3 regions of the Thalassotalea piscium genome follow, and region 2 is predicted to be linked to each of the others. Evidence: predicted binding sites of a transcription regulator. Region 2 holds the regulator's gene; each other region holds the start of a gene.
What was found. The regulator sigma-54, encoded in region 2, starts transcription at its own class of promoters, with help from an activator protein. The targets are predictions, from matches to a motif close to GTTGGCACGNNNNTNGNNT.
Positions count from the first base shown of each region.

Region 1: a site for sigma-54 is predicted at 2,111-2,129, ahead of QUD79_RS01170 (PEP-CTERM sorting domain-containing protein). Genes of this name have one in related genera too.
Region 3: a site for sigma-54 is predicted at 3,930-3,948, ahead of QUD79_RS10560 (BON domain-containing protein). Genes of this name have one in related genera too.

Region 1 is NZ_AP027362.1:285,736-293,506, reverse strand. It holds gene QUD79_RS01170 (PEP-CTERM sorting domain-containing protein) at 1,241-2,077, opposite strand; gene prsT (XrtA/PEP-CTERM system TPR-repeat protein PrsT) at 2,226-5,000, opposite strand; gene prsT (XrtA/PEP-CTERM system TPR-repeat protein PrsT) at 5,036-7,771, opposite strand, start outside.
Region 2 is NZ_AP027362.1:587,338-595,108, forward strand. It holds gene mgtE (magnesium transporter) at 1-1,143, opposite strand, end outside; gene QUD79_RS02500 (HPr family phosphocarrier protein) at 1,448-1,723, opposite strand; gene rapZ (RNase adapter RapZ) at 1,739-2,593, opposite strand; gene ptsN (PTS IIA-like nitrogen regulatory protein PtsN) at 2,666-3,118, opposite strand; gene hpf (ribosome hibernation promoting factor) at 3,151-3,438, opposite strand; gene QUD79_RS02520 (RNA polymerase factor sigma-54) at 3,467-4,975, opposite strand; gene lptB (LPS export ABC transporter ATP-binding protein) at 5,045-5,770, opposite strand; gene lptA (lipopolysaccharide transport periplasmic protein LptA) at 5,780-6,259, opposite strand; gene lptC (LPS export ABC transporter periplasmic protein LptC) at 6,276-6,842, opposite strand; gene kdsC (3-deoxy-manno-octulosonate-8-phosphatase KdsC) at 6,839-7,384, opposite strand; gene QUD79_RS02545 (KpsF/GutQ family sugar-phosphate isomerase) at 7,389-7,771, opposite strand, start outside.
Region 3 is NZ_AP027362.1:2,431,004-2,438,774, reverse strand. It holds gene QUD79_RS10575 (mechanosensitive ion channel family protein) at 1-327, shown strand, start outside; gene QUD79_RS10570 (MlaA family lipoprotein) at 445-1,344, shown strand; gene QUD79_RS10565 (efflux RND transporter permease subunit) at 1,347-3,743, shown strand; gene QUD79_RS10560 (BON domain-containing protein) at 3,982-4,533, shown strand; gene QUD79_RS10555 (WD40/YVTN/BNR-like repeat-containing protein) at 4,677-5,777, opposite strand; gene QUD79_RS10550 (hypothetical protein) at 6,121-6,570, opposite strand; gene QUD79_RS10545 (PA2778 family cysteine peptidase) at 6,825-7,771, opposite strand, start outside.

The sequences.
Region 1 (7,771 bases), 300 kb from region 2:
GATAAGCCCATCAAATATTACGATGAGTTAATATTTTTATCTAAGCATAGCTTATTTCTGACGGCCTAAAGGCCGACCTACAATAGCCATAGATTGTATTTTTTTTGTAGGTTGGGCTTCAGCCCATCAAATATTACGATGAGTTAATATTATTATATAAGCATAGCTTATTTCTGACGGCCTAAAGGCCGACCTACAATAGTGATAGATTATATTTTTTGTTTTGAAGGTTCGTTCAGCCATCAAATATTACGATGAGTTAATATTATTATATAAGCATAGCTTATTTCTGACGGCCTAAAGGCCGACCTACAATAGCCATAGATTGTATTTGTTTTGTAGGTTGGGCTTAAGCCCATCAAATATTACGATGAGTTAATATTATTATATAAGCATAGCTTATTTCTGACGGCCTAAAGGCCGACCTACAATAGTGATAGATTATATTTTGTTTTGTAGGTTGGGCTTAAGCCCATCAAATATTACGATGAGTTAATATTATTATATAAGCATAGCTTATTTCTGACGGCCTAAAGGCCGACCTACAATAGCCATAGATTGTATTTTTTTTGTAGGTTGGGCTTCAGCCCATCAAATATTACGATGAGTTAATATTATTATATAAGCATAGCTTATTTCTGACGGCCTAAAGGCCGACCTACAATAGCCATAGATTATATTTTTTTTGTAGGTTGGGCTTCAGCCCATCAAATATTACGATGAGTTAATATTTTTATCTAAGCATAGCTTATTTCTGACGGCCTAAAGGCCGACCTACAATAGTGATAGATTATATTTTGTTTTGTAGGTTGGGCTTAAGCCCATCAAATATTACGATGAGTTAATATTATTATATAAGCATAGCTTATTTCTGACGGCCTAAAGGCCGACCTACAATAGTGATAGGTTATATTTATTTTTGTAGGTTGGGCTTAAGCCCATCAAATATTACGATGAGTTAATATTTTTATATAAGCATAGCTTATTTCTGACGGCCTAAAGGCCGACCTACAATAGCCATAGATTGTATTTTTTGTTTTGAAGGTTCGTTCAGCCATCAAATATTACGATGAGTTAATATTATTATCTAAGCATAGCTTATTTCTGACGGCCTAAAGGCCGACCTACAATAGTGATAGATTATATTTTTTTGTAGGTTGGGCTTCAGCCCATCAGATATTTTTAAATTTTAGGCATAAAAAAACCGCCTTTCGGCGGTTTTTATTAAATCTGTTTAAGATTAAGACTTACGACGTGACGCGCCAGCGAAACCTAATAAACCTAAACCTAAGATAGCAAGAGTAGTAGGCTCTGGAACAGCAAACTCTAATGAACCGTCATGCTTACCAGAAACATAAATTTCACCTTTGTTAGCATCATAACCAGTTACATTTGGCTTATCAGTATTTTGGTCAATACGAAAACGAACTGTATCTACAAATTGAGTTGCATACTGCTCAAAGCTCATTGAAGTATTACCGTAAGCGATATTAAAAATATCACCAGCAGCAACGCCATTTACTGTGTCAGTACCAAAGTTACCAATGTTACCAGAAAATACTTGGTTACCAGAGGTATAAGTATGGTTTGTAACAGTAGTAGTAAATAAGTGTACTTCTGTACCAAAGCCATTTGTTGAGTCTAATAAGAACCAATCAATGTTGCCTGAAGTATAGTTAAAGTCAGTACCGTCGTATGTACCCATAAGGTCATTAAAACGGAAGCTTATTGCCCAGTTTGCTCCGTAGCCATTATTACTTGGACCAGTACCACCAAATTCAGCAGTTTTCAAAGCTGTAACGCTGTTGTTACCTAATAACGCTGAGCCAATCATGCCACCTGATGAAACAATAGTATCACCAACTGAAAGTGCTCCGTTGTTATCAAGATCTTGTACTACAGAGTTTGACTCATAAGTAAGTGCAAGGCTGTGCTTCCAACCAGTAGTAGTGTTACCAGCTGCTGTGTCTGCGTTATTTCCGCCGTAATCAACACCATTGTTGATGTAGATATTGTCTGCTGCTGCTGTTCCTGCAAATGCTAGTGATACTAGCGCTGCTGTAATTAAATTTTTCATTTTATAATCTCCGTTTAAGTTCTGTCCTGTATAATGCACTCTGCATGCCAAGTCCGCAAAAACCAATAAATACAACCACTTAATCATATGACCTTATATCAAACTAATTGATCTGTAAAATTTTCTGACACTAATAACAGGTATTAATTTATAAGCCAAGTGCTTTAACTAAGGCATCATACCTTGGCAAAGTAAATGCGTTCAATTCTTGTCTGTTAATATCCAGCATCAGTGTTTTTGCTTCTGACATTTTACTATTAGCCAATAGTGCCTGAGCGTAATGTACTTTATAGTTAGCACTTTTATCATTAGCTTCAAACGCTTGCTTTAAATACTTTTCAGCATTTTTATTATCGTTTACCGCTAATAGCGTTAAACCATATGTATTCACAATTGCATTATTACTAGCGGCTTTACCAAATGCCTCTTTTGCCAACTCATGTGCTTGCTTATTATTACCTAACTGCAAATTAACCATAGCGGCATTATTAAGCATAGCAAAATGACGATCGCTTTTAGTTAAAATAAACGTGTAAATGTCTAATGCCTGCTCAGGTTTATCCTTTTCAAGCAACTCTGCATGTTTTAATAACAAGTCTAAAGAGGTTATAGCCTGAACTTCAGACTTATAGCGCTCAATAGTATTTAACGCATCGGCAGAACGCTGTAATTGCTGTAAAGAGGTGGCAAGTTCAAAAATAACATCTTCAGTGTTAATTGTTTTTGCCACGTTCTTTAATATAGTGTGGGCCTTAGTAAAATCATTACTTAAAAAAGCTACTTTACCTAATAGGCGTTCAACAAACACATTACCTTTACCAGCCAACTGTATGTTATTTAATATTTTAGATGCCGCAGGCAACTCTCTATTTTTAATATAAAGATCTGCTAAACCCACTTTGTACTCTGTAGAATTAGGTATAAGCTCTATAGCACTTTTTTGCGCTTCAATCGCCTCTGCATAATTACCTTTTAGGGTTAAAACATTCGCCTTTGCAACTAATGTTGTTGGGCTAAAGGCATTTTGCTCCAACGCTTTATTAAAATTAGCTATGGCTTCATCATAATGTTTACTATTAGCGAGTACTTTACCTTTTAACATTAATAACTGAAAATTATTAGGCACAGACTCAAGACCATTATTCAACACTGAATTAGCAACATCTAGCTCGTTTCTAACAATGTAAAACGCGGCTAGATAGGTGTACACAATAGGCTCAGCTGAATTTTCATCAACTAACTGCTCAAAGTAAGCTTGAACATTTTCTTTATATTCGTTATTTCTACCTATGTTCAATAATGACGACACCACAAGTGAATAATTTAAATTAGCATTAAGTGCTTTTTGGTACTGAATAAGGGCTGACCCGGTATCTTTTTCTAACTCATACACTTGGCCTAATTTAAAATAAACGCCAGCATTGTTTTTATTAATAACTAAGGCTTTTTCAAACTCAGCCTTTGCGTTATCAAGCTCGCCTTTACGTGCGTATATTAACCCTTTAAAGGTTAACGCTAGCTCTGGGTTTTTCTGTGCAACATTGTCGGCTATTTCAAACGCCTTATTGTAATCGCCAGCTTTTAATCGCTCTAATAACAACATTGACATAGCTGTTTCTAATTCAGGGTTTTTCTCTAATGCTTTTTCAAAAAACAGTGCCGCTGAATCATCATCGCTAAACATTTTAAGTAAACCTTGTTGATACAAAATATCAGCATTTTCAGGTGCAGTGCCCGCCGCTTTTTCTAACAACGAGTTTGCTGCTTCAACTTTACCTAGTTTAAATAGCTCGTTAGCTGAAGCACCTAAAAGCTCTACATCAACATTTTCACTAGGCATGTTTAACATTTCAGCTAAAACATCGTCTTCATAACCTAATTGAAATTTCAGGGCATTAAGCAGTTTTTTAGCAGGGTGTTGATAACTTAACTGCGAACTTACAGAATTTAAATGCGAATAAGCCACTTCTAACTGTTTCAATTGATAAGCACTAATACCCGCAATAACTTTTGAAAGCACCAGTTTATTGTCACTTCTAATAGCGACTTCTGCGAATTGTTTAGCTTGCTCATAATCATTTAAGGCAAAGCGTGTTTGTGCTTTAATTTGATTCAACTTAGGGTTTTTCGGCATTGGGCGCAATAACATATCTGCTTGCTCTTCCGCCTTTTCATACTGCTCAGAGTATACCAATGCAATTGCATACATCATGCGTAATTCATGAGCTTGAGGGTGAATAGCAATATAACGACCAAAATATTCGGCAGACAACGCCATATCTTGCGCTTTAAAGTGTAAATAAGCTTTATACTCAATTGCTTCAGCAAAGTTAGGAAATTCAGCCAATATATTGTCGATAACCGAAATTGCTTGCGCTATTTCTTTGTCCATACCGAGCTTCCAGGCTTTGCTTAACTCGGTATATTTAGAGTCGTAGTCAACTTCAACCACATCGTATAAATAAATAATGCCTTGCTCTAAATCTTGCTCTTTAATATAGGTTATCGCGACAAAGGTTTTTAATATCGTTTGAGTTTCTTCAGGTAACAAATCGAGTTGAGCCACTAATTCTTCTAAACCGGCTATATCACCTAAATGATAATAAGCTTTAGCAAGTAAAGGAATTACCGCGGTTGGGTCGTAGCCACTTTTGTACGCTAACTCTAATTCTTTTCCTGCTGAAATCCACAACCCCAGTGTTAAGTAAGACTTACCTAGTAAGAATCGACCTTCAGCACTTTGAGCATTAGCACTCAATAAATTCTTTAAGTTAATAATTGCGGCGTTAACTTCGCCCTGCGCTAATGAAGTTTTTGCCAGCGAGATATATTCTTCATCAGTTTTTTGTCCGCTACAGCCTACTGCTAAAGCAGCAGCAACCAATAAAGGTATTACTTTTTTACCTTTTTTTATTAAGTACATATGCCATCCTTTGTTTTATGTCTTGTTAAAACTTATTATTGTACTTGCGCAGCCAACTGCTTCTTTCTATTCATATCTGCGCTATTTTTAACATTTATTGAGTTTAATACTTTTAACGCATCGTCATTACGTTTATTAGCAATTAATACTTCAGCGTAGTTCAATGCTATTGCTGTATCGTTACCCTTCGACAACTTATATGCTTCAGATAAGCGCTTCCACGCTTCAGCATTTTTTCCGGCCTTGTACAACACCATACCGCGCGTATCAACAACACTGGCAAGCTCAGGCGCTTTTTCATAAGCAGCTTTAGAATATTCAAGCGCTTTTTCTATTTGCCCTTTATCCATGGTCAACCAAGCAAGGTTATTTAAAACAACCACGTTTTCTTTTTGTGTTTCTACTAAACGTTCATACTCAACAATCGCTTTATTGTGGTCAGTACCAATATAGCTATTAGCTAACATCATACGTGCTCTGTCATCTTTATCATTTTTCAATAAATGGTTACTCAGCAACTGTTGAGATTTTGCTTCTTGGTTATTTTCTTTATAAGCAACCGAAAGTAAAATAGCATTTTGGCTAGTAGGATAAGCTTGATAAAACGGTGCTAACTTCTCTACCGCCTTAACATAGTTTTTTTCAAGTAAGGCAATGCGCCCTTCTAAACCAGACTGTAACTCAGGTTTTACAAGCTCAAACTGTTTATCTTCATACAGTTTTTTTGCTTCATAAAGTTTAGCGTTGTCTAAAAGCAATTGAATTTTAACCACTTTTAAGGCCAAGTTATCTTTATGATGATCAGACAGTGCCTTATCAATATATTGCAGTGCTTTTTGACCTTGTCTTTGTTTCACATAATGATCAGAGATCATTAAAATAGGTTCAATATGATAAGGATTAGCCTGTAACCACTTTTCTATAGTAGTAACAAATTGCAATTCATTACCTTGTCTTCTATGAATAGCAATACGCTGTAACCAAGCTTTTTTCGGTGTTTTAACGGAACTGTCAACCGAGTTAGAAATAACAAGGGCTTCGGCTAAATTACCAGCGTTAATTAAGGCGTCAACATACAGCAAACTTATTTCAATATTATTGGTATTTTTTTGATAAGCCTGTTTAATTTTTTCTAACGACTGTTCGTCTGACTTGGCAGCGTAATAGTAACGCAATGCTTTAGGGCTTTCAGGGTAGTTGTCTACCGCCAGTTGTGCATACTTTTCAGCTTCTGCTTTATTGCCTTCAGTAAAGTTAAGCTTTGCAAGTTCAGTTAATGCAAAAAGGTTGTTAGCTTCTTTTTCTAAGCTAGTATGTAATGACTGCTTTGCTAAGTCATTTTTTTGCTGAGCAATATAAACTGCTGCTAACATATTATAACTGCCAGCAACCTCTGGGTGTTTTTCTTGCCATTTTTGCGCTACTTCAAAAGCTTTTTCATAATCGCCCGACTGCAACGCGGCATAAGCGATAGCAAGCTCGGCACCTTCTAGTTTAGGGTTAGCTTTTAGTGCCGACTCTAAGTTTTCAACACCTGACGGGTCATTCATCATTAACTTTAAAATGCCTTTGCGAGCATCATCTACAGGCGCACGCTCATCTGCGCTTACAGATTTTTCAGCCAGTTTTTTTGCCTCTTGAGTAGCCCCCACTGAAAACAAATTAAAACTTAACGTAGATAAAAATTGCTCATCGTCTTTATTTTGCGGTGAGAATGAGTCAAGCGAATCGGTTAAGTCGTCTATTAGCCCTAATTGAAATTGGCTAATAATCAGCATTTTTTTCGCCGGATGTTCAGGCACTAATAGCTCGGCAATGTAAGACAAGTGATTATGCGCTTGTTCAAAGTTACCTAAATGATAAGAACCCGCGCCAGCAATTAAGCGCACATGCGGTGTACTTAATTTACCTTGAATTGCTTTCTCTGCAAATTCAACCGCCGGTTGAAAGTCATTCGCTACAAAACGAGTGGCCGCTTTAACATAGTTTGCTATAGGCTGATTAGGTAACGACTTTAAAATAGCATCGGCATACTTTTCAGCTTCGTCGTATCTGCTGGCTTTTAATAAACTGTCGGCAATCAATAAATAAACAATGCGGGCATTAGGTTGTAGTTTCTCGTAACGCTGATAATGATCACTCGCTTTACTATATTCTTGCTGTGCAGAAGCTATTTGCGCTTCAAGCATAATGGCTTCAGGGTTATTTGCATCAATCGTGGTAACTTTTGCCACTAACCCCAACGCTTTATCAATATTATTACGTGCAAGCTCAACATAGGCTTGAGCTAACATAGTAAAAGCATTTGCCGATAGTAACTCCGACGCTTGTTGTGCCGACTTTTCCGCAAGCTCTAATTGCTGAGTTCTAATAGCGGCAAGGGTTTTATACGCCAAAAACTGTACTTTAGCTTCATCGGGCAAAGTATCGGTGCCTTTAAGTGCTAAAATACTTTCATTGTCGCTGGCAATTAAATACGCCCTTGCGAGTAAGGGTAATAATTTATTGCTTGAGTATTTTAATTCCTGCGCTTTTTCTAATTCTTTAACTGCGTCTAACGCGCTGCCTAAAGATAAATGGGCTTCTCCTAACAAAAAGCGAATTTCTGAATTTTCTGGCGCTAATCGCACTGCGTTTTTCAACGCAATAATTGACTCTTTATACTGGCTTTCTTTCGAATAATTTTGCGCCTGCGCCAAATACGTTTCAGCACTTTCTTGTTCTCCACATGCCGAAAGTGCTAAAGCAATAGACAAACACAAGGTCATTTT
Region 2 (7,771 bases):
AACAACAGCTGCAATCAATACTGCCCAAATAATGCCGTTTAAAAAGCCGACGGCAAGCTCTTTATAAAGTAAAGCACGAGAGTTGCTTTCACCTATGTGTCCTAGCGCTATACCTCTGATAACAAGTGTTAAGGTTTGATTGCCAGCAACACCCCCCATACTGGGGACTAACGTATTTAAAATAGCAAGAATGGCTAATTGGGCAAGTATATCTTCGAACATTGATGAAACAGCAACAGCAAATAATGCGGTAATTAGATTAACTCCTAACCAAATTGAGCGCTGTTTAGTACTTTTAAAGACAGGTGCAAAAGTATCGGCTTCATCATCAAGACCCGCCATACTCATCATTGAATGTTCGGCTTCTTCTCGAATGACATCGATAACGTCATCGATGGTAATACGGCCAAGCAAGTGTTTATTTGTATCAATAACGGGGGCTGAAAACCAATCGTAACGTTCAAATAGTTGCGCTACTTCACTTTCAGGGGTGTCAACATGTACCGCTTGTATTTCTTCTACGATTAATGTTGAAATAATAACATCAGGCTGAGCCGTAACTATTGATGAAAGTGAAACAGAACCAATAAAGTGATCTTGTCGGTCAACTACATAAAAAGAATCTGTTGCTTCTGGTAAGTCACCTTTAAGTCGTAAATAACGTAAAACCACATCGACTGTTACATCTGGTCTGATGGTTATAGTGTCGGTATTCATAATACCGCCAGCACTATTTTCTGCATAAGAAAGTGCGGCTTCAACCCGTCCACGATCTTGTGAGTCCATGGACTTAATTACTTCATTGTATACAGTATCAGGTAGGGTTCTTAGTACTTCAACTAAATCATCTGTATCCATTCCTTCTGCGACAGCAGCTAATTTTTCAGGATGGATATTTTTAAGAATACCTTTTCGAACTTCTTCGTTAAGTTCTTCTAGGACATCACCATGGTGATCAGGATCGATTAATTGCCAAAGTACTGTACGGCTTTTACTTGGAGAAGATTCTAAAATTAGCGCAAGATCATAGGCAGGCATATTTTGCAGTAATTTGCGGACATAGACAAACATCCCGCTTTCAAGTGCTTTGTTAACTTGCTGCAGTTTAGTATGACTGTATTCTTGCTCTAAAGCTTCCGGCATATCGTTACCTTGGGCCGTTAAAAACGAAATGAAAAGTTAAGTAATTATCGACTCAGTATGTTATACCAACCTATAAATGAAAGTGATCTCTTAGCTACTCTAAGTGTCCGCTTCTTTATTTTAAATGGTATAAGTAATATTTGACTTTAATTAAATAATATCAATTGTTTAGTGTTATTTACAGCTTTATTAAGGTCTGTGAAGCTATTATTTCGCTTTATCTGAGTGTGAGTGGTATTGGTAAGTGCTATGGTTTTACTAGGGGGGTGTTACCTTAAGCCCTTAGTTTCTAGTTGAAATAAAGCTATTCATCCTCATCAAATTTATCATTAAAAAGTTTGCATACATCGGCTAATGCTTTTTCTGCATCTTCACCTTCAGTAGTAATAGTCACTTCTTTACCCTGTGCGCCAGCAAGCAGCATTAATCCCATAATACTGCTCGCGTCAGCATCTTTTCCTGCTAAGGTAACGGTTACTTCAGCATCAAACTTGTGGCTTAATTGCGCTAACTTAGTGGCAGCTCTCGCATGTAAGCCAAGCTTATTAGATATCATTAACTTTTTGTTATATTTGGCCATGAATATTTGTATTTCTTACGTTGTTGATTTATCGATATCGCGATGGCGTGATTGAACATCGGCTCTTTCTTTACGTAAATTGTTTGCTAATAATTCAGCAATAAATACGGAGCGGTGCTTACCACCGGTACAGCCTATTGCAATGGTGACATAACTACGATTATTTCGCTCTAGGTGGGGTAGCCATGTCATAAAAAAGCTGTTTATTTGCCAGACGAATTTAGTCACTATTGGTTGAGATGAAAGGAAATCTTTGACTGGCTGATCTAACCCGGTATAAGTTTTAAGCTCCTTTTCCCAAAAAGGGTTTGGTAAAAAGCGAGCGTCAAATACATAGTCTGCATCTTGAGGTACGCCGTGCTTAAATCCGAATGACTCAAACACAACAACCATAGTGCCAGTTTTTTTACCTAAAATTCGCTCTCTTACCAAATCTGCGAGTTGGTGAGGGGTTAACTGGCTGGTATTTATGTATAAATGAGCGCGACTAGATATAGGCTCTAGTAACTTTTTCTCTAAAATTAGTGCCTGATCTAAGGCAATGTTTTGTCTAATTAATGGGTGTAATCGGCGAGTTTCGCTAAAGCGTTTAATTAAATCAGAGTCATCAGCATCTAAATAAAGAATATTTAGTTCAACAGTTGTGGGCAGGTAATCAAGTATTTCAGAAACGTCAGCTGGGTCGTTAGGTAAGTTTCGAACATCTAAGCTGACTGCGACTGTTTCATAATCATTTATTACGGTATGTGTTAACGCCGGTAGTAAATTTACGGGGATATTGTCAACACAGTAATAGCCTAAATCTTCAAGTACGCGTAGTGCGACACTTTTACCTGAACCTGAGCGACCACTCACAATGGTTAATTTCATTTTTCAGCCTTATTTGGCAAAATGTGTAGCCAATAATAGTGTTTATCTATCAATGGCTATAGTGTTAAAAAATTAACTGGCTTGTTTAATTAAATCAAACATTTCTTGCGCAGTAGTACTCTTTCGAATTTGTTTGCAAAGCTGTTTGTCGGTAAACAGCTCTGCGATATTTTGTAATGTCACTAAATGTTCTTCGCATTGTTGCTCAGGAACAAATAATGCAATAAAAATATCAACAGGTCTATTATCTATCGCGTCGAACTCTATCGGTTGTTCACTAGTGGCAACTATTGCGACAGTTTTGTTTGAATTAGTTAATCGGCCGTGAGGAATGGCTATACCATTACCTATCCCTGTTGAACCCATTTTTTCTCGTGCCATCAAACTTGTTAATAATTCATAAGTTGATGAGTCGTTAAGTTCGTTAGAAGCTGCATCACAGATAACTTCTAGTATTCGCTTTTTACTTGTGGCTTGAACTGCACATAAAGTGCAGTTCAAGCTAAGTAGTTCAAGTAACTTCATGATACCGGTTTACTTAGCTATATTTTATAGCGTTAATGTTGAGTTATTTTGCCTTTATATTTTAATATTTGGCGATCTAGTTTATCGACGAGTCGATCTATTGAAGTATACATATCCGCGTTATCGGCTTTAGCATGTACTTCTGTTCCGCTAAGGTTAACGGTTGCCTCCGCTATTTGACTATTCTTTTCTACTGTTAACACCACGTAAACATTATGAATTTGATCAAAATGTCTTTCTAATTTTGCGAATTTTGTATTTACGCTTTCACGTAATGCCTCGGTAATTTCAACATGATGACCTGTAAGATTAATTTGCATAACATTCAATCCTTATTGTTGCGTTTACTTAAAGTAAACTTTTACGTTGATTAGAAGGGGGAATAGATAAAGACTCTCGGTATTTTGCAATTGTTCTTCGTGCAACATTAATACCCTGCTCTGCGAGTAGTTCAGCCATTTTGCTGTCACTTAGCGGTTTAGCTGGTATTTCTGCAGCCACAAGTTTTTTAATCAATGCTCTAATTGCAGTTGATGAGCACTCGCCACCGTTTTCGGTACTTACATGGCTAGAGAAGAAAAACTTAAGTTCAAATATGCCTCGAGGAGTGTGCATATATTTTTGTGTTGTTACGCGAGAAATTGTAGATTCATGCATATCTACAGCTTCTGCAACATCGTTTAGCACCATGGGGCGCATCGCTTCAGGTCCATGTTCAAAAAAGCCTTGCTGGCGCTGCACGATACAGTTAGACACTTTTAATAACGTGTCGTTGCGGCTCTCTAAACTTTTAATAAACCATTTGGCTTCTTGCAAGTTTGATCTAATAAATTGGCTATCAGTTGAGGACTTCATAGAGCGTGCCATTGAGGCATATTGCTGGTTTACTGACAATTTAGGCGCAGTATCAGGATTGAGCTCAACAACCCAACGACCATTTTTTTTCTCAACGGAAACATCAGGAATAACGTATTGGTCTTCACCTTTAATGACACTGTCACCGGGGCGAGGATCTAATGTTTGAATTAAGCGGATAACCTCACGGAGCTGATCTTCTTTTAAGCGAGTTTTACGCATTAATTGTCGATAATCACGACTACCAAGTAAATCGATATGCTCGCGTAATACTAATTTGCTTTCTTCTAGCCAGGGTGTTGATTTGTCAAATTGATTAAGCTGAATAATTAAACAATCAGAAATGCTACGTGCACCTACACCTATAGGGTCGAACATATTAATCCGTTTAATAACGGCTTCTACTTCATCTAGCTCTAGATCGTCAGCGCCTACACTTTCTAATATTTCTTCAGCTGAAACAGTTAAATAGCCAGCGTCATCAATAGCATCTATGATCGCTGTGGCAATCGCGCGGTCTGTATCAGAGAAGGGAGTTAAGTCCATTTGCCAACGCAGGTGGTCTTGAATTGAATCGACAGTTTCGCCCTGATATGTGTAATCTTCGCTCGCAACACCTACGCCTGTATTTGATACACCGGCACTAAAACTTTCATCCCATGTTGTGTCTATATTTAATTCTTCAGGGATCTCGTTTTTGTCCATTGCCTCAGTAGTGGATATTTCGTCTATCGTTGGTGTAGAGTCTTCACTGCCATCATTATTATCAGTCGTACTTGTTTCAGTTGTAGAGGCAGAAAAAGCATCATCGAAATTATCTGTACTACTTTCCTGATCTGAATTTGAAGATTCATCAACTTCTAATAATGGATTACTGTCTAACGCTTCTTGTATTTCTTGTTGAAGATCCAAGGTCGACAGTTGCAACAATCTTATTGCTTGTTGCAACTGTGGAGTCATTGTAAGTTGTTGTCCAATTCGGAGCTGCAGACTAGGGCGCATCGAAATACTTATGTTCCTTTAATTATTAATAACGTTTATCGCATTAACTAATACTATAGTTTGAATATACTATAGCGTGAATTGCTCACCAAGGTATACATCTCTTACTGTTTGGTTGGCCAGTATTTGATTTGAATCCCCTTCTGCGATCAATTCGCCATGACTTACAATATAAGCGTGTTCACATACATCTAAAGTTTCACGTACATTATGGTCTGTAATTAATATACCAATGCCTCGTTGTTTTAAGTGTAGAATAATTTTTTTAATGTCTCCTACTGAAATAGGGTCAACGCCTGCAAAAGGCTCATCAAGTAAAATAAACTTAGGATCAGCAGCCAAGGCACGGGCAATTTCTACACGACGCCGCTCGCCACCTGAAAGACTCATACCTAAATTGTCTTTTATGTGGTTAATATTGAACTCTTCTAATAAATGTTCAAGCTTTTCTTGACGTTCAATCTCAGAAAGTTCTTTTCGTGTTTGTAAAATGGCCATTATATTGTCGTGTACAGTGAGTTTTCGAAAGATTGAGGCCTCTTGAGGTAAATAACCAATACCTTTTCGTGCGCGTTCGTGCATAGGGAGTAAGGTGATATCTTCATCGTTGAGTATTATACTGCCACTATCATTAGGCACTAACCCTACAATCATGTAAAACGATGTTGTTTTACCTGCGCCATTTGGTCCAAGTAAACCGACAATTTGCCCTTCTTGAACCTGCAAGCTTACATTTTTTACTACTTTACGGCCTTTATAAGCTTTCGCTAAGCTTGTGGCACAAAGAGTTGATATTTCCATAAGTTAATTTTTATCCAACGCTTTGGGTTGTAATACAGTTTTTACTCGATTATTTTCATCACTATCCGCATCGCTATCGGCACTGACTTGTTCCGTGACAAAATTGTAAGTAATTATACTGCCACTGACTTTGCTTCCTTCTTGGCGCAATTCTGCGTTACCAGAAATTACTACGATATTTTGGCTAGGCTGATATTTAATTTCATTAGCTTGTAAGTATATGGGCGTACCGTCATCAAGCTTTTGAGAAAAGGTTGCAGGATTGCCTTTGGCTATATATGTTTTTTCGTCGGTTTCGGTGTCAGTGATCACCTGTACTAAATCAGCTTTGATCCGTAACGTGCCTTGAGTGATCACAACATTATCGATATAGCTAAATATTTTATTTTTTAAATCAGCAGCCTGTCGAGAAGCATCGATATTAATTTCTTTTTTTAAGTCTAATTTGTCAGCATAACTTGTCGAAACTAATGCTGAGCTCATGCCTACTATAATAAGGCTAGTTTTTAATACTTTTAAAAATGGTTTGTACATGTTCAGTCAACGTCATTTGTTTTGTATTTAAGTCTACAATTAGTCCTGAACCATATATGGTGAAGTCTTTCCCTTCAATCATAATAGTTTGCTCAGAACTAATAATATTAGTATTAAGATCTAACTCTAAATACCGACCATGAATTTCTTGTATTAAGCTTGATTGATCTGTTGCCGTTAATGTTACGCGATTTTGTAGCCGTACGCGATTATTACTATATAGAGTCCCTTCATTAGCTTTTAGTTTCCAAGGTGTTTCACTATTTTTTGTAAAAAGGGTGTACTGTGGAAATTCAAAGTGGGTTACAGATAAGTTTGCGTAATGCTCCATACGCTGCGCATCGATAATATATGTTAGCTCACCTTGAGCATTATATATGTCACTATTTAAGGTCTCAGCAATAAAGTCTGGTGTCATTTCATTAGTGATCACTTGTTCTGTTTTTGTTTTTGACTGAAGCCAGTCAACAACGCCATACGCAGCTAATGCTAGAATAAAAAAACAGATGGCGAAGCCGGTTAACCGTGTCATACACTAGCGCCTGTAGCAAAGTGTAAAGTGTTTTGGCTCAACATTATTAAATCGCAACATTCCCTTACCGCACCAAAGCCGCCTCTTATTGTGGTGGTATAGTCGGCAAGGTTCAAAATAGTGGGGTGTGCATCATTAACAGCAATGCTTAAGCCAACATAGGCCATACATTCATAGTCAGGCATATCGTCGCCAATATAAGCCACTTGATTAGGTTTTAATGATAGGGCACTTAACATCTTTTTTAACGCGGGCAACTTATTTTCTTCACCTTGCACTATATGTTTTACATTAAGTGCTGTCATACGGGTCTGAACAATGTTTGATTGTCGGCCAGTGATAACGGCCACGTCAACGCCATTTGCACCTAATGCTTTAATGCCATAACCATCTTTTGTATGAAATGCTTTAAGCTCTTCGCCATCATTACCTAAATAAATGCGTCCATCAGAAAACACACCGTCAATATCACACACAAATAATTTGATATTTATTGCTTTTTCTATAATTGCTTGATTCACTTCACCATAGAGTGTTTTCATTGTATTAAAGTACTCCTGATTTTAGTAAATCGTGCATATTCATTGCACCAATAGGTTGGTTACTTGCATTGACAATAATTAGTCCATTAATTTTCTTATCTTCCATTATTTTTAACGCTTGAGCAGCTAACATTTCTTCGCTAGCTACTTTGGGTTTTTTCGTCATAACGGAATGAATTTGGTCGTGGTGAATATCTACCTTTTCATCAAGTATCCGGCGCAAATCACCATCAGTAAATAAGCCGATTAATTCATTTTTATCATTAACAACAGCAGTCATACCAAGCCCTTTTAAAGACATCTCCATTAATGCGTCGGTAATTTTAGCATCTTGATGCACAACAGGTAATCGATCGCCAGTGTGCATTATATCTGATAAACGCAGTA
Region 3 (7,771 bases), 1.8 Mb from region 2:
GATCATGCAAAAGAGGTTATTGTCGATGCAATTAACCAATGTGACTTTGTGATAAAGCAAGATCAAACAGATGTTTATGCTGAAAGTTTTGGTGATAGTGCCGTTAATTTATTAGTTTGGTTTTGGATTGATTACCCAGGTGAAACTGGCTACATGTCGGCAAGGCATCAAGCAATTAGTTTGATTAAAAAGTCATTAGAACAAGCCGATATATTAATACCATTTCCAATTAGAACACTTGAATTTGGTGCTAAAGGTGGAGAAACATTAGGAGATATATTAACCCAGCAAGCGCAGGTGAAAAATAGCAAAGCAGAGAAAGAGTAGCTTTGTTTATTGCTATACCCACTGGCTTATGTGGTTGAGCAGGAGTTTAGTCGTTATTGAATAGCAAATGTTTATTTTAAAATTTGTAACATAATAGAACGTTTCAGGGAGTTAGTAATGATAAAAATAATAAAGCGCACGAACTTATTTATTCGAAGGTTGAATAGACAAGTTATTTATACAGCCTTGTTAGTGGTCGCAGTAATGCTAAGTTCTGGTTGCTCTTCCAAACAAGAGCATCTGGCTGAAGCAACTGTAACCAATGAGCAGCCGGTTAAAGGTCCCTACGAAATAGCCGCTGAAAAAAACCTACCGAGTGTGGTGAGTTATCAGGCACCTGAAGATTCTTTACGTTTTATTAATGAGCCTATTTTTAACTTTAATGATACCGTTTATCGTTATGTACTGAGTCCATTAGCCAACGGTTATCAAAAAGTCGTACCCAAGCCAGTAGATAACAGTATTCGAAACTTTTTTTATAATTTACGTGAGCCACTGTACGCGGTAAATCACTTATTACAAGGTGAGGTGGTAAAATCAGGAAAGAGTCTAGCTCGGGTACTAATGAACTCTACAATAGGCTTATTAGGTTTATTCGACCCCGCTAATAGTATGATGGAGTTAACGCGAGACAAAACTACTTTTGGTGAAACGCTTGCAAGTTATGGTGTAGGGCATGGTGCATATATAGTATTACCGCTTCTTGGTCCGTCAGACTTACGAGATACCGCATCATTGTCGTTTAATTACTTAGCACATCCATTAAATTTTATTAGCGATGAGAAAGCGGCCCAGCAGTTATTATTAACTGATGGTATACAAGCACAAATTCCTATTTTGGCAAAATATCCGCGTGTACTCAATGGCGTGGATAATTCTTATGAGTTTACTCGAAACTTATACATGCAAAGTTTACAGCGTGATGGACAAGAGCGTCGAAACGAAGTGTTTAAAACTGAAAAGCAAAAGCAGTCGCCTGTTCAATCGGTTTCGGTTAGTAATCAAGTGGTAGAATAAACATGATTAACAAAAATATGACGCCATGGGCTTACCTTATTTGTTTTATATTCACCTTACTAACAGGTTTACTTGCGTGGCAAGCGCAGAAGTTTGAAATCGATGCTTCAGCAGATACCTTACTTGTTGATAATAACCAGCATTATATTTTAACGCAGCTGGCTGATCAGCGTTACGGCTCTGAAGAATTTATTTTAATTGCATTCAAACCCAATAGCAGTCAATTATTCTCAAACACCAACATGAACACAGTGTCTACTATCGGACGTGAAATTGAGAATATATCACGAGTTAAGCAGGTTAACAGTATTGCTAATATGCCCATTTTTACAGCGGCAGACACAGTAACTGCCGATGTTGAAAAGTTAACTTGGGAAAACGAAAAATTCGATGAAAAAACATTATCGTTAAGTTTAAAGCAACACCCGTTGTACGAAGGACTATTAATCAATAAAGCACAAAGCGCGCTGTCGTTACAGGTGGTATTTAAGTCTGATCCTGCATTAGAAAAAATTAACAACGATATTATTGAGATCAAACGCCACTTGTTAACGAGAGAACTAACCAGGCAAGAACAACAGGCTGTTGACCAGTTAAAGCAAAAGCAGCAAGTACTTAACAAAAGTTTAGAGCAAACGCGTATTAATGAAATTGAACAAATTCGATCTATTTTAACGCCGCATAAACAAGTAGGTGAGTTTTATTTAGGGGGTAATAATTTATTATCTTATGAATTAATAAAGATTATCGAAAGCGACTTAGTATTGTTTGGCGCGTTAATTATTATCGTGGTTATTGCGTTGTTATGGTTTTTATTCAGGCAAGTGAGCTGGGTATTACTGCCAATTATATGTTGCGCAACCAGTGTGGTGATGACAATAGGTTTATTAGCCGCGCTTGATTTTAAAGTAACGGTAATTTCAGCGAATGTGTTTGCGCTACAAATTATTTTATCGTTAGCAATGATAATTCACCTGATTGTGCATTACCAAGAATTAGTTAGTAAACATAACGATTGGACACATAAAAAGTTGGTTTTAGCGACAATAAAACAAAAAATAAAGCCTTGTTTTTATGCTGGATTAACTACCGCAATTGGCTTTGGCTCGTTAGTATTTAGCGGTGTTCAGCCCGTAATTAGCTTTGGCTGGATGATGGTAGTTGCAATGTTTGTTAGCTTCATAGTCAGCTTAGTGTTTTTTCCAGCACTCTTATACGCCATATTCAATAAGCAATCGTATGTTAAACAACACCACCAAATTGAACGGGGCATGCAAGCAACTGCAAGCCTAGTTATAAATCAGCCTAAAAAGATTATGGTGATCTCGGCTTTAATATCGCTAGTGGGCGTGTTTGGTTGTACACAGCTTACAGCTGAGAATAGCTTTTTAAATTACTTCAGCGAGTCTACAGATGTTAGAAAAGAGCTAACCTTTATTGATCAAGAATTTGGTGGTTCAACACCATTTGATGTACTGCTTGAAATTCCTGAAGAACAAATTAAGCCTAATTTGATCATATCGGCAAGCACAGTTCAAACGGTAACTGCTATACAAAATATGCTTGCTAAGCAACAAGCTATTGGCGTTATTACCTCGATTGCCGACTTTACCCGCATTGCTCAAGTTGTCAATGGTAAGCCACTAACAGAATACGAACTAACAGCTCTATATAAAAGTTTAGATACTGACTTACAACAACAATTATTTGGTGCTTACTTTTCTGAAAAAGACAATCAAATACGAATTTCTATGCGTGTACAAGACAGCACCAAAACATTAAATAGGGCGGATTTACTGAAAGAAATTCATCAAGAGTTATCTGCAATGGGCATTAAAAAGCAAGAGTACACGCTAACAGGCCTATTCATTCTTTACCAAGATGTGCTTTCTCGTTTGGTTAACTCTCAGGTGCTTACTATTTTAATTGTATACGGTGCTATGGCCACTACGTTAATGATTATATTTTCATCGCTTAAAGTTGCAGTAATCGCATTAGTACCTAATTTTATAACTACTTTAGTAATAATGGGAGTTTTAGGATTGTTTTCAATTCCGCTCGATTTAATGACCATTACTATTGCTGCTGTTGCTATGGGAATTTCAATGGACGATACCATTCATTATATTCATCGTTATTTAGAAGAAATTAAAGGTAACCATGATAGTCAAGACCAGTGGGTAAAGCGTACTAACTTATCGGTAGGTTATGCGTTAATTTATACCACAACTGTCATTGTTATTGGTTTTGGTACCCTAGTGTTTTCTAACTTTGTACCTAGCATGCTGTTTGGTTTACTAACGAGTGTTGCAATGATAGTTGCTTTACTCACCGACATCACCACGCTTCCTGTTTTACTGAGGAAATATGTGACTAAGGCAGATGTTAAACAAGCGTAGTACTACCTACCTTACAAAGGCTCATTTACAAAGGCTCATTTAAATAATGAGCCTTTTTGCTTTTTAATGGTAAGTGTTGTTTATACATCATGTACTTTTTACATTATTTGCATGTAAAAAAGGTAAGTTTCTAATTGATCAAAGTATGCTTTTATATTTTTGCCTTTATTTTTCAATAGGTTAGGCTTTGGCATGGAAGTGGCATTAATAAGTATGATTCATTCAAAAGGAGAAGATTATGAAATATTCAATTGGTTCTATCATTATTGCTACAGTATTAACCGTAGGTTCAACTGCAGCCTATGCTGAAAACACTTGGAAAGATAAATCTAAAGATGCATGGATTGACGGTAAAGCCGAAAGTACCATACTGTTGAATGGCAATTTAAACTCTTTTGACATAAATACTGACGTTCACCAAGGCGTTGTTACGTTAACAGGGAAAGTAGACAGTAAAGTTGATAAAGCATTAGCGCAAGAGTTGGTTGAAAGTTTAGATGGGGTTAAATCTGTTGATAATAAATTAACCGTACTAAGCAATAAAAACGCTGATGATGACTCAGTAATGACCGCATTAATGGACTCAAAAGTTGAAACAGTAGTAAAGACTAAGTTATTGGTTGAGTCTGAAGTTAATGGTACAGACATAGAGGTTGAAGTGACTGAAGGCACTGTAGTGTTAACGGGTGAAGTGCAATCTGATAGTGAAAAACAACTTGCTGTTGCTATTGCTAAAAATACGAATGACGTTAAAAAAGTAGTTAACAAGTTAACTGTTAGCAATAGTTAACTACACGCTACTCTGTTGTTTATTTAGCTTGAGCAAGTAACTAGCAATTAAATTAACAACGCTAAAACCAACGGCTCTAAATCCAACTAAACATTGGTTTAGAGCCGTTAATTTATCTTCATTAGGCAATAAAAGACTCTAGGTTAACCGCAGTTTATGTTAGCGGTATTAATTGATTTTATACCATTATCCCAAAGGCCTAAATAAAGTAGGTTTTCTGTATTAGTTTGCAACATTAATAAACTTTTAACGCCACCTTTACTGACTTCTTTTGAAAAATCGTTACTGTTCCAAGTAACCCCGTTATCACTACTGCAAAGTACTTTTAATGGCTGCTCTGCTCCTCCTTTGTTAAAGCTGGCGCTGTATAGATTACCAATATCATCAATAACAATGTCCCAATAAAAATGGTGGTCAACATCGCCCAATGGTTGCTCCCAGTTTGTGCCGTTATCACGGCTGATTACTATACCTCCTTCGCCGCCCACTAAAACAGTTTTATTGTCGGTTGGGTGGATCAATCCTCCTTTAAAAACGGATGGATTTGGCAGCAAGTCAGTCCAAGTCGTCACGCTGCCGTCGACAATTGAATAACGATTTAAGTGACCATTTTCAATTGGCCCTTGTCCACCAAACCAGATAAATTGTTGAGATGGATGAGGTAAAATTAGTGCTAAACCAGATGCTATTCCATCCCAAGCTCCATCTAATAGCGTCCAGTTTTCTGCTGCACTATTTGCAACAGCAAAAGAGGTATCGCCCACTGCATACAGTTGGTTATTCACTTGGTCATAGACAATATTATTAATAGTACTAAATTCGTCACCGCCAAAATTATGGTTGATCAGTTGCCAATTTTGGCCACTATCTTGGGTAATATACAGCGGTGAAGGCTTAGAATATGGAGCTGCTTCATCAGTTTGAACTGCAGCTATATAATGTCCTTGAGAAATTATTGCTAATGCTTTTATTCCACTTGAGCTTGGAGAGCGATCTTGCCACTGAGCATCAGCGTTGGCTCGCCAAAGCAAGCTTTGTGTTGTAGCGGCGAGCTGGGCTTCTCCGTCTAGATATAAATGGCTAACAGTAACAGAGTCATTTAATTCTGTGTTAACTATTGTTGTTGGTGGAATAGGAGGTGTTGGTGGTGTTGTTGGTTGTTCGCTGTCAGAACTGCCACCACAGCTATAAAGAAACACTGAAGCGATTAATATTAAACCATAGCTAATTTGATTTTTCATCATTAAGCATCCTTTCGTTGATAATGTAAAATAGTTTAATAGGCAATGCTACAAAACTTATTACGTGATTTCAATTAGGCTCGCGATTGTATACTTAACGAAGTTAGTTAACCTGTGCTCTGGATAACGGATGTACGACCAATACAGATAAAGTTATATTTTTCAATTGCTTATTATAAAAAACCGTATTGCTTATGTAGTTATATATCAATGTTATAAGTGTTGAGTGAATCAAGGCAAGTTTGCGTACCTAACAACGCAGATACGCGCAAAAATCGTGACATTGACGTGCTTAGCTTATCCAGAACTCAGGTTAGTTAGTTCAAATGTTGCAGTTGAATGTTATTTATTGGTCTTTTGTTAAGTGGAGAAATAGCCCAAGAGATGCTAATAAAAGTGCAGTGCTTGAGATAATAGCAACTGGATAATATAAATTTCCTGCTAAGTCGAGTTGACTGTATTTTATCACCATAATTAACCCTTCAATTGAAAGCGCTATACATACGGTGCCTATAAACCTTGGAATGGTTCTTCTTAAGCTGGCAATAACATCTTTTGTTTCATCACGGTTGGTGTATTCCTGGTTGATCACTAACGCCAATTCAAACACAGCAAGAGCAATAATGCCGGTGTTAATGCTGCTAATAAATATTTGCATTATTTCGGTGCCGTTAATTACTCCTTGCAATATGGTGTTAATTAATGAAAATATAATGGCTGCTGCTAATCCAAAGAAGATAAAAGCAAATACTTTTGCAAATAGGGTTCTTATCGTTGTATCGGTAATAGGTAGCATAAATTTTTCCTTTGTTTATTGCTCTTAACTTTTAGTTTTTATACCAGTTTCATTAATTAAGTTATCTATTTTATGCATAAGAAAAACAGTCAAATACAAGGCGTTTATTTTCATAACTAGTTGTTCAGGGCAATTATGCTTGCATTGTCTGCATAAGCTACATCCTTGTAGCGATAATTATTAAATAAATAACGCAGTAGTTGATTTTTTAGCCAGTATAAATGATCGCATAGTTATTGAGATTAATGGTATTGTTAATTATTCGTAGCAAAAATTTCTTTTTGTGTTGCTAATATGTTTTCATCTGTCGGTGACAGAGTTACAGCCTTATTAATGAGAATTTTTGCCTCTTCAATCTGACCGTTTTTAAAGCGTGCATAAGCATAGTTATTTAAATAATGGCTTTGCTTTTGTCCATTGCTAATGCCCTGATCAAACCAAAAAATAGCCTTGGTTAAATTACTGCTTTTGTTTTCGTCTTTCTCTAAATAATAATTGGCAAGTAAAAAGTAACTTAACCAGTTATTTGGCCAAGCCTTAATGGCATTGTGTAAATAAGGTATTGCAGCCAACGCTTGCCCTGTTGATATTAAATCTTGAGCGGCACTAATATAAGTAAAGTCATCTAGAGGTGTTGTGCTTTGTGTTGGTGTTAACGCTGCAACAAACCAAAAGCTTGCCCGTTGCCATGTGCGTTCAAATACTTGCATTGATACCCTGCGATTTTCAATGTCAGCAGAATGAAGAATAAACTCATGGGTGTGTAAGTCATAACCTTTAACAACAGCATAATGCCATAATGGATACCAAGAAAGGCCTAGGTTCTGCAACACAATAACTGGGATGTTTTGGTTAACTAGATCCATTAACTCTGTTAATGAACCACGTTTAGCGTAAGCAAGAAACCCTTGTTGTCTAATGGCAGCAACCATTTCTAGCTGTAAACTACCTTGCCTTTTTGGGATAAATAGTTGCGGAGCAATTTGTTCTGGTGTTTGTTTTACGCCATTGTATTCAAACACCTCAGCAAGCGTGGTTGGCCCACAATAATAGGCTTGTTGAGGGTAAAAAGGAACGCCTTGAATATTTACTTTAGCAGGTATGTTGGTTGGCGCGTGCTCAACAAGCTGCAATGTTTGTGGTGGGGTGGCACAACCAAGCAGAGAAAAAAGGCTGGCTATAATGCCAACCTTTATTACTT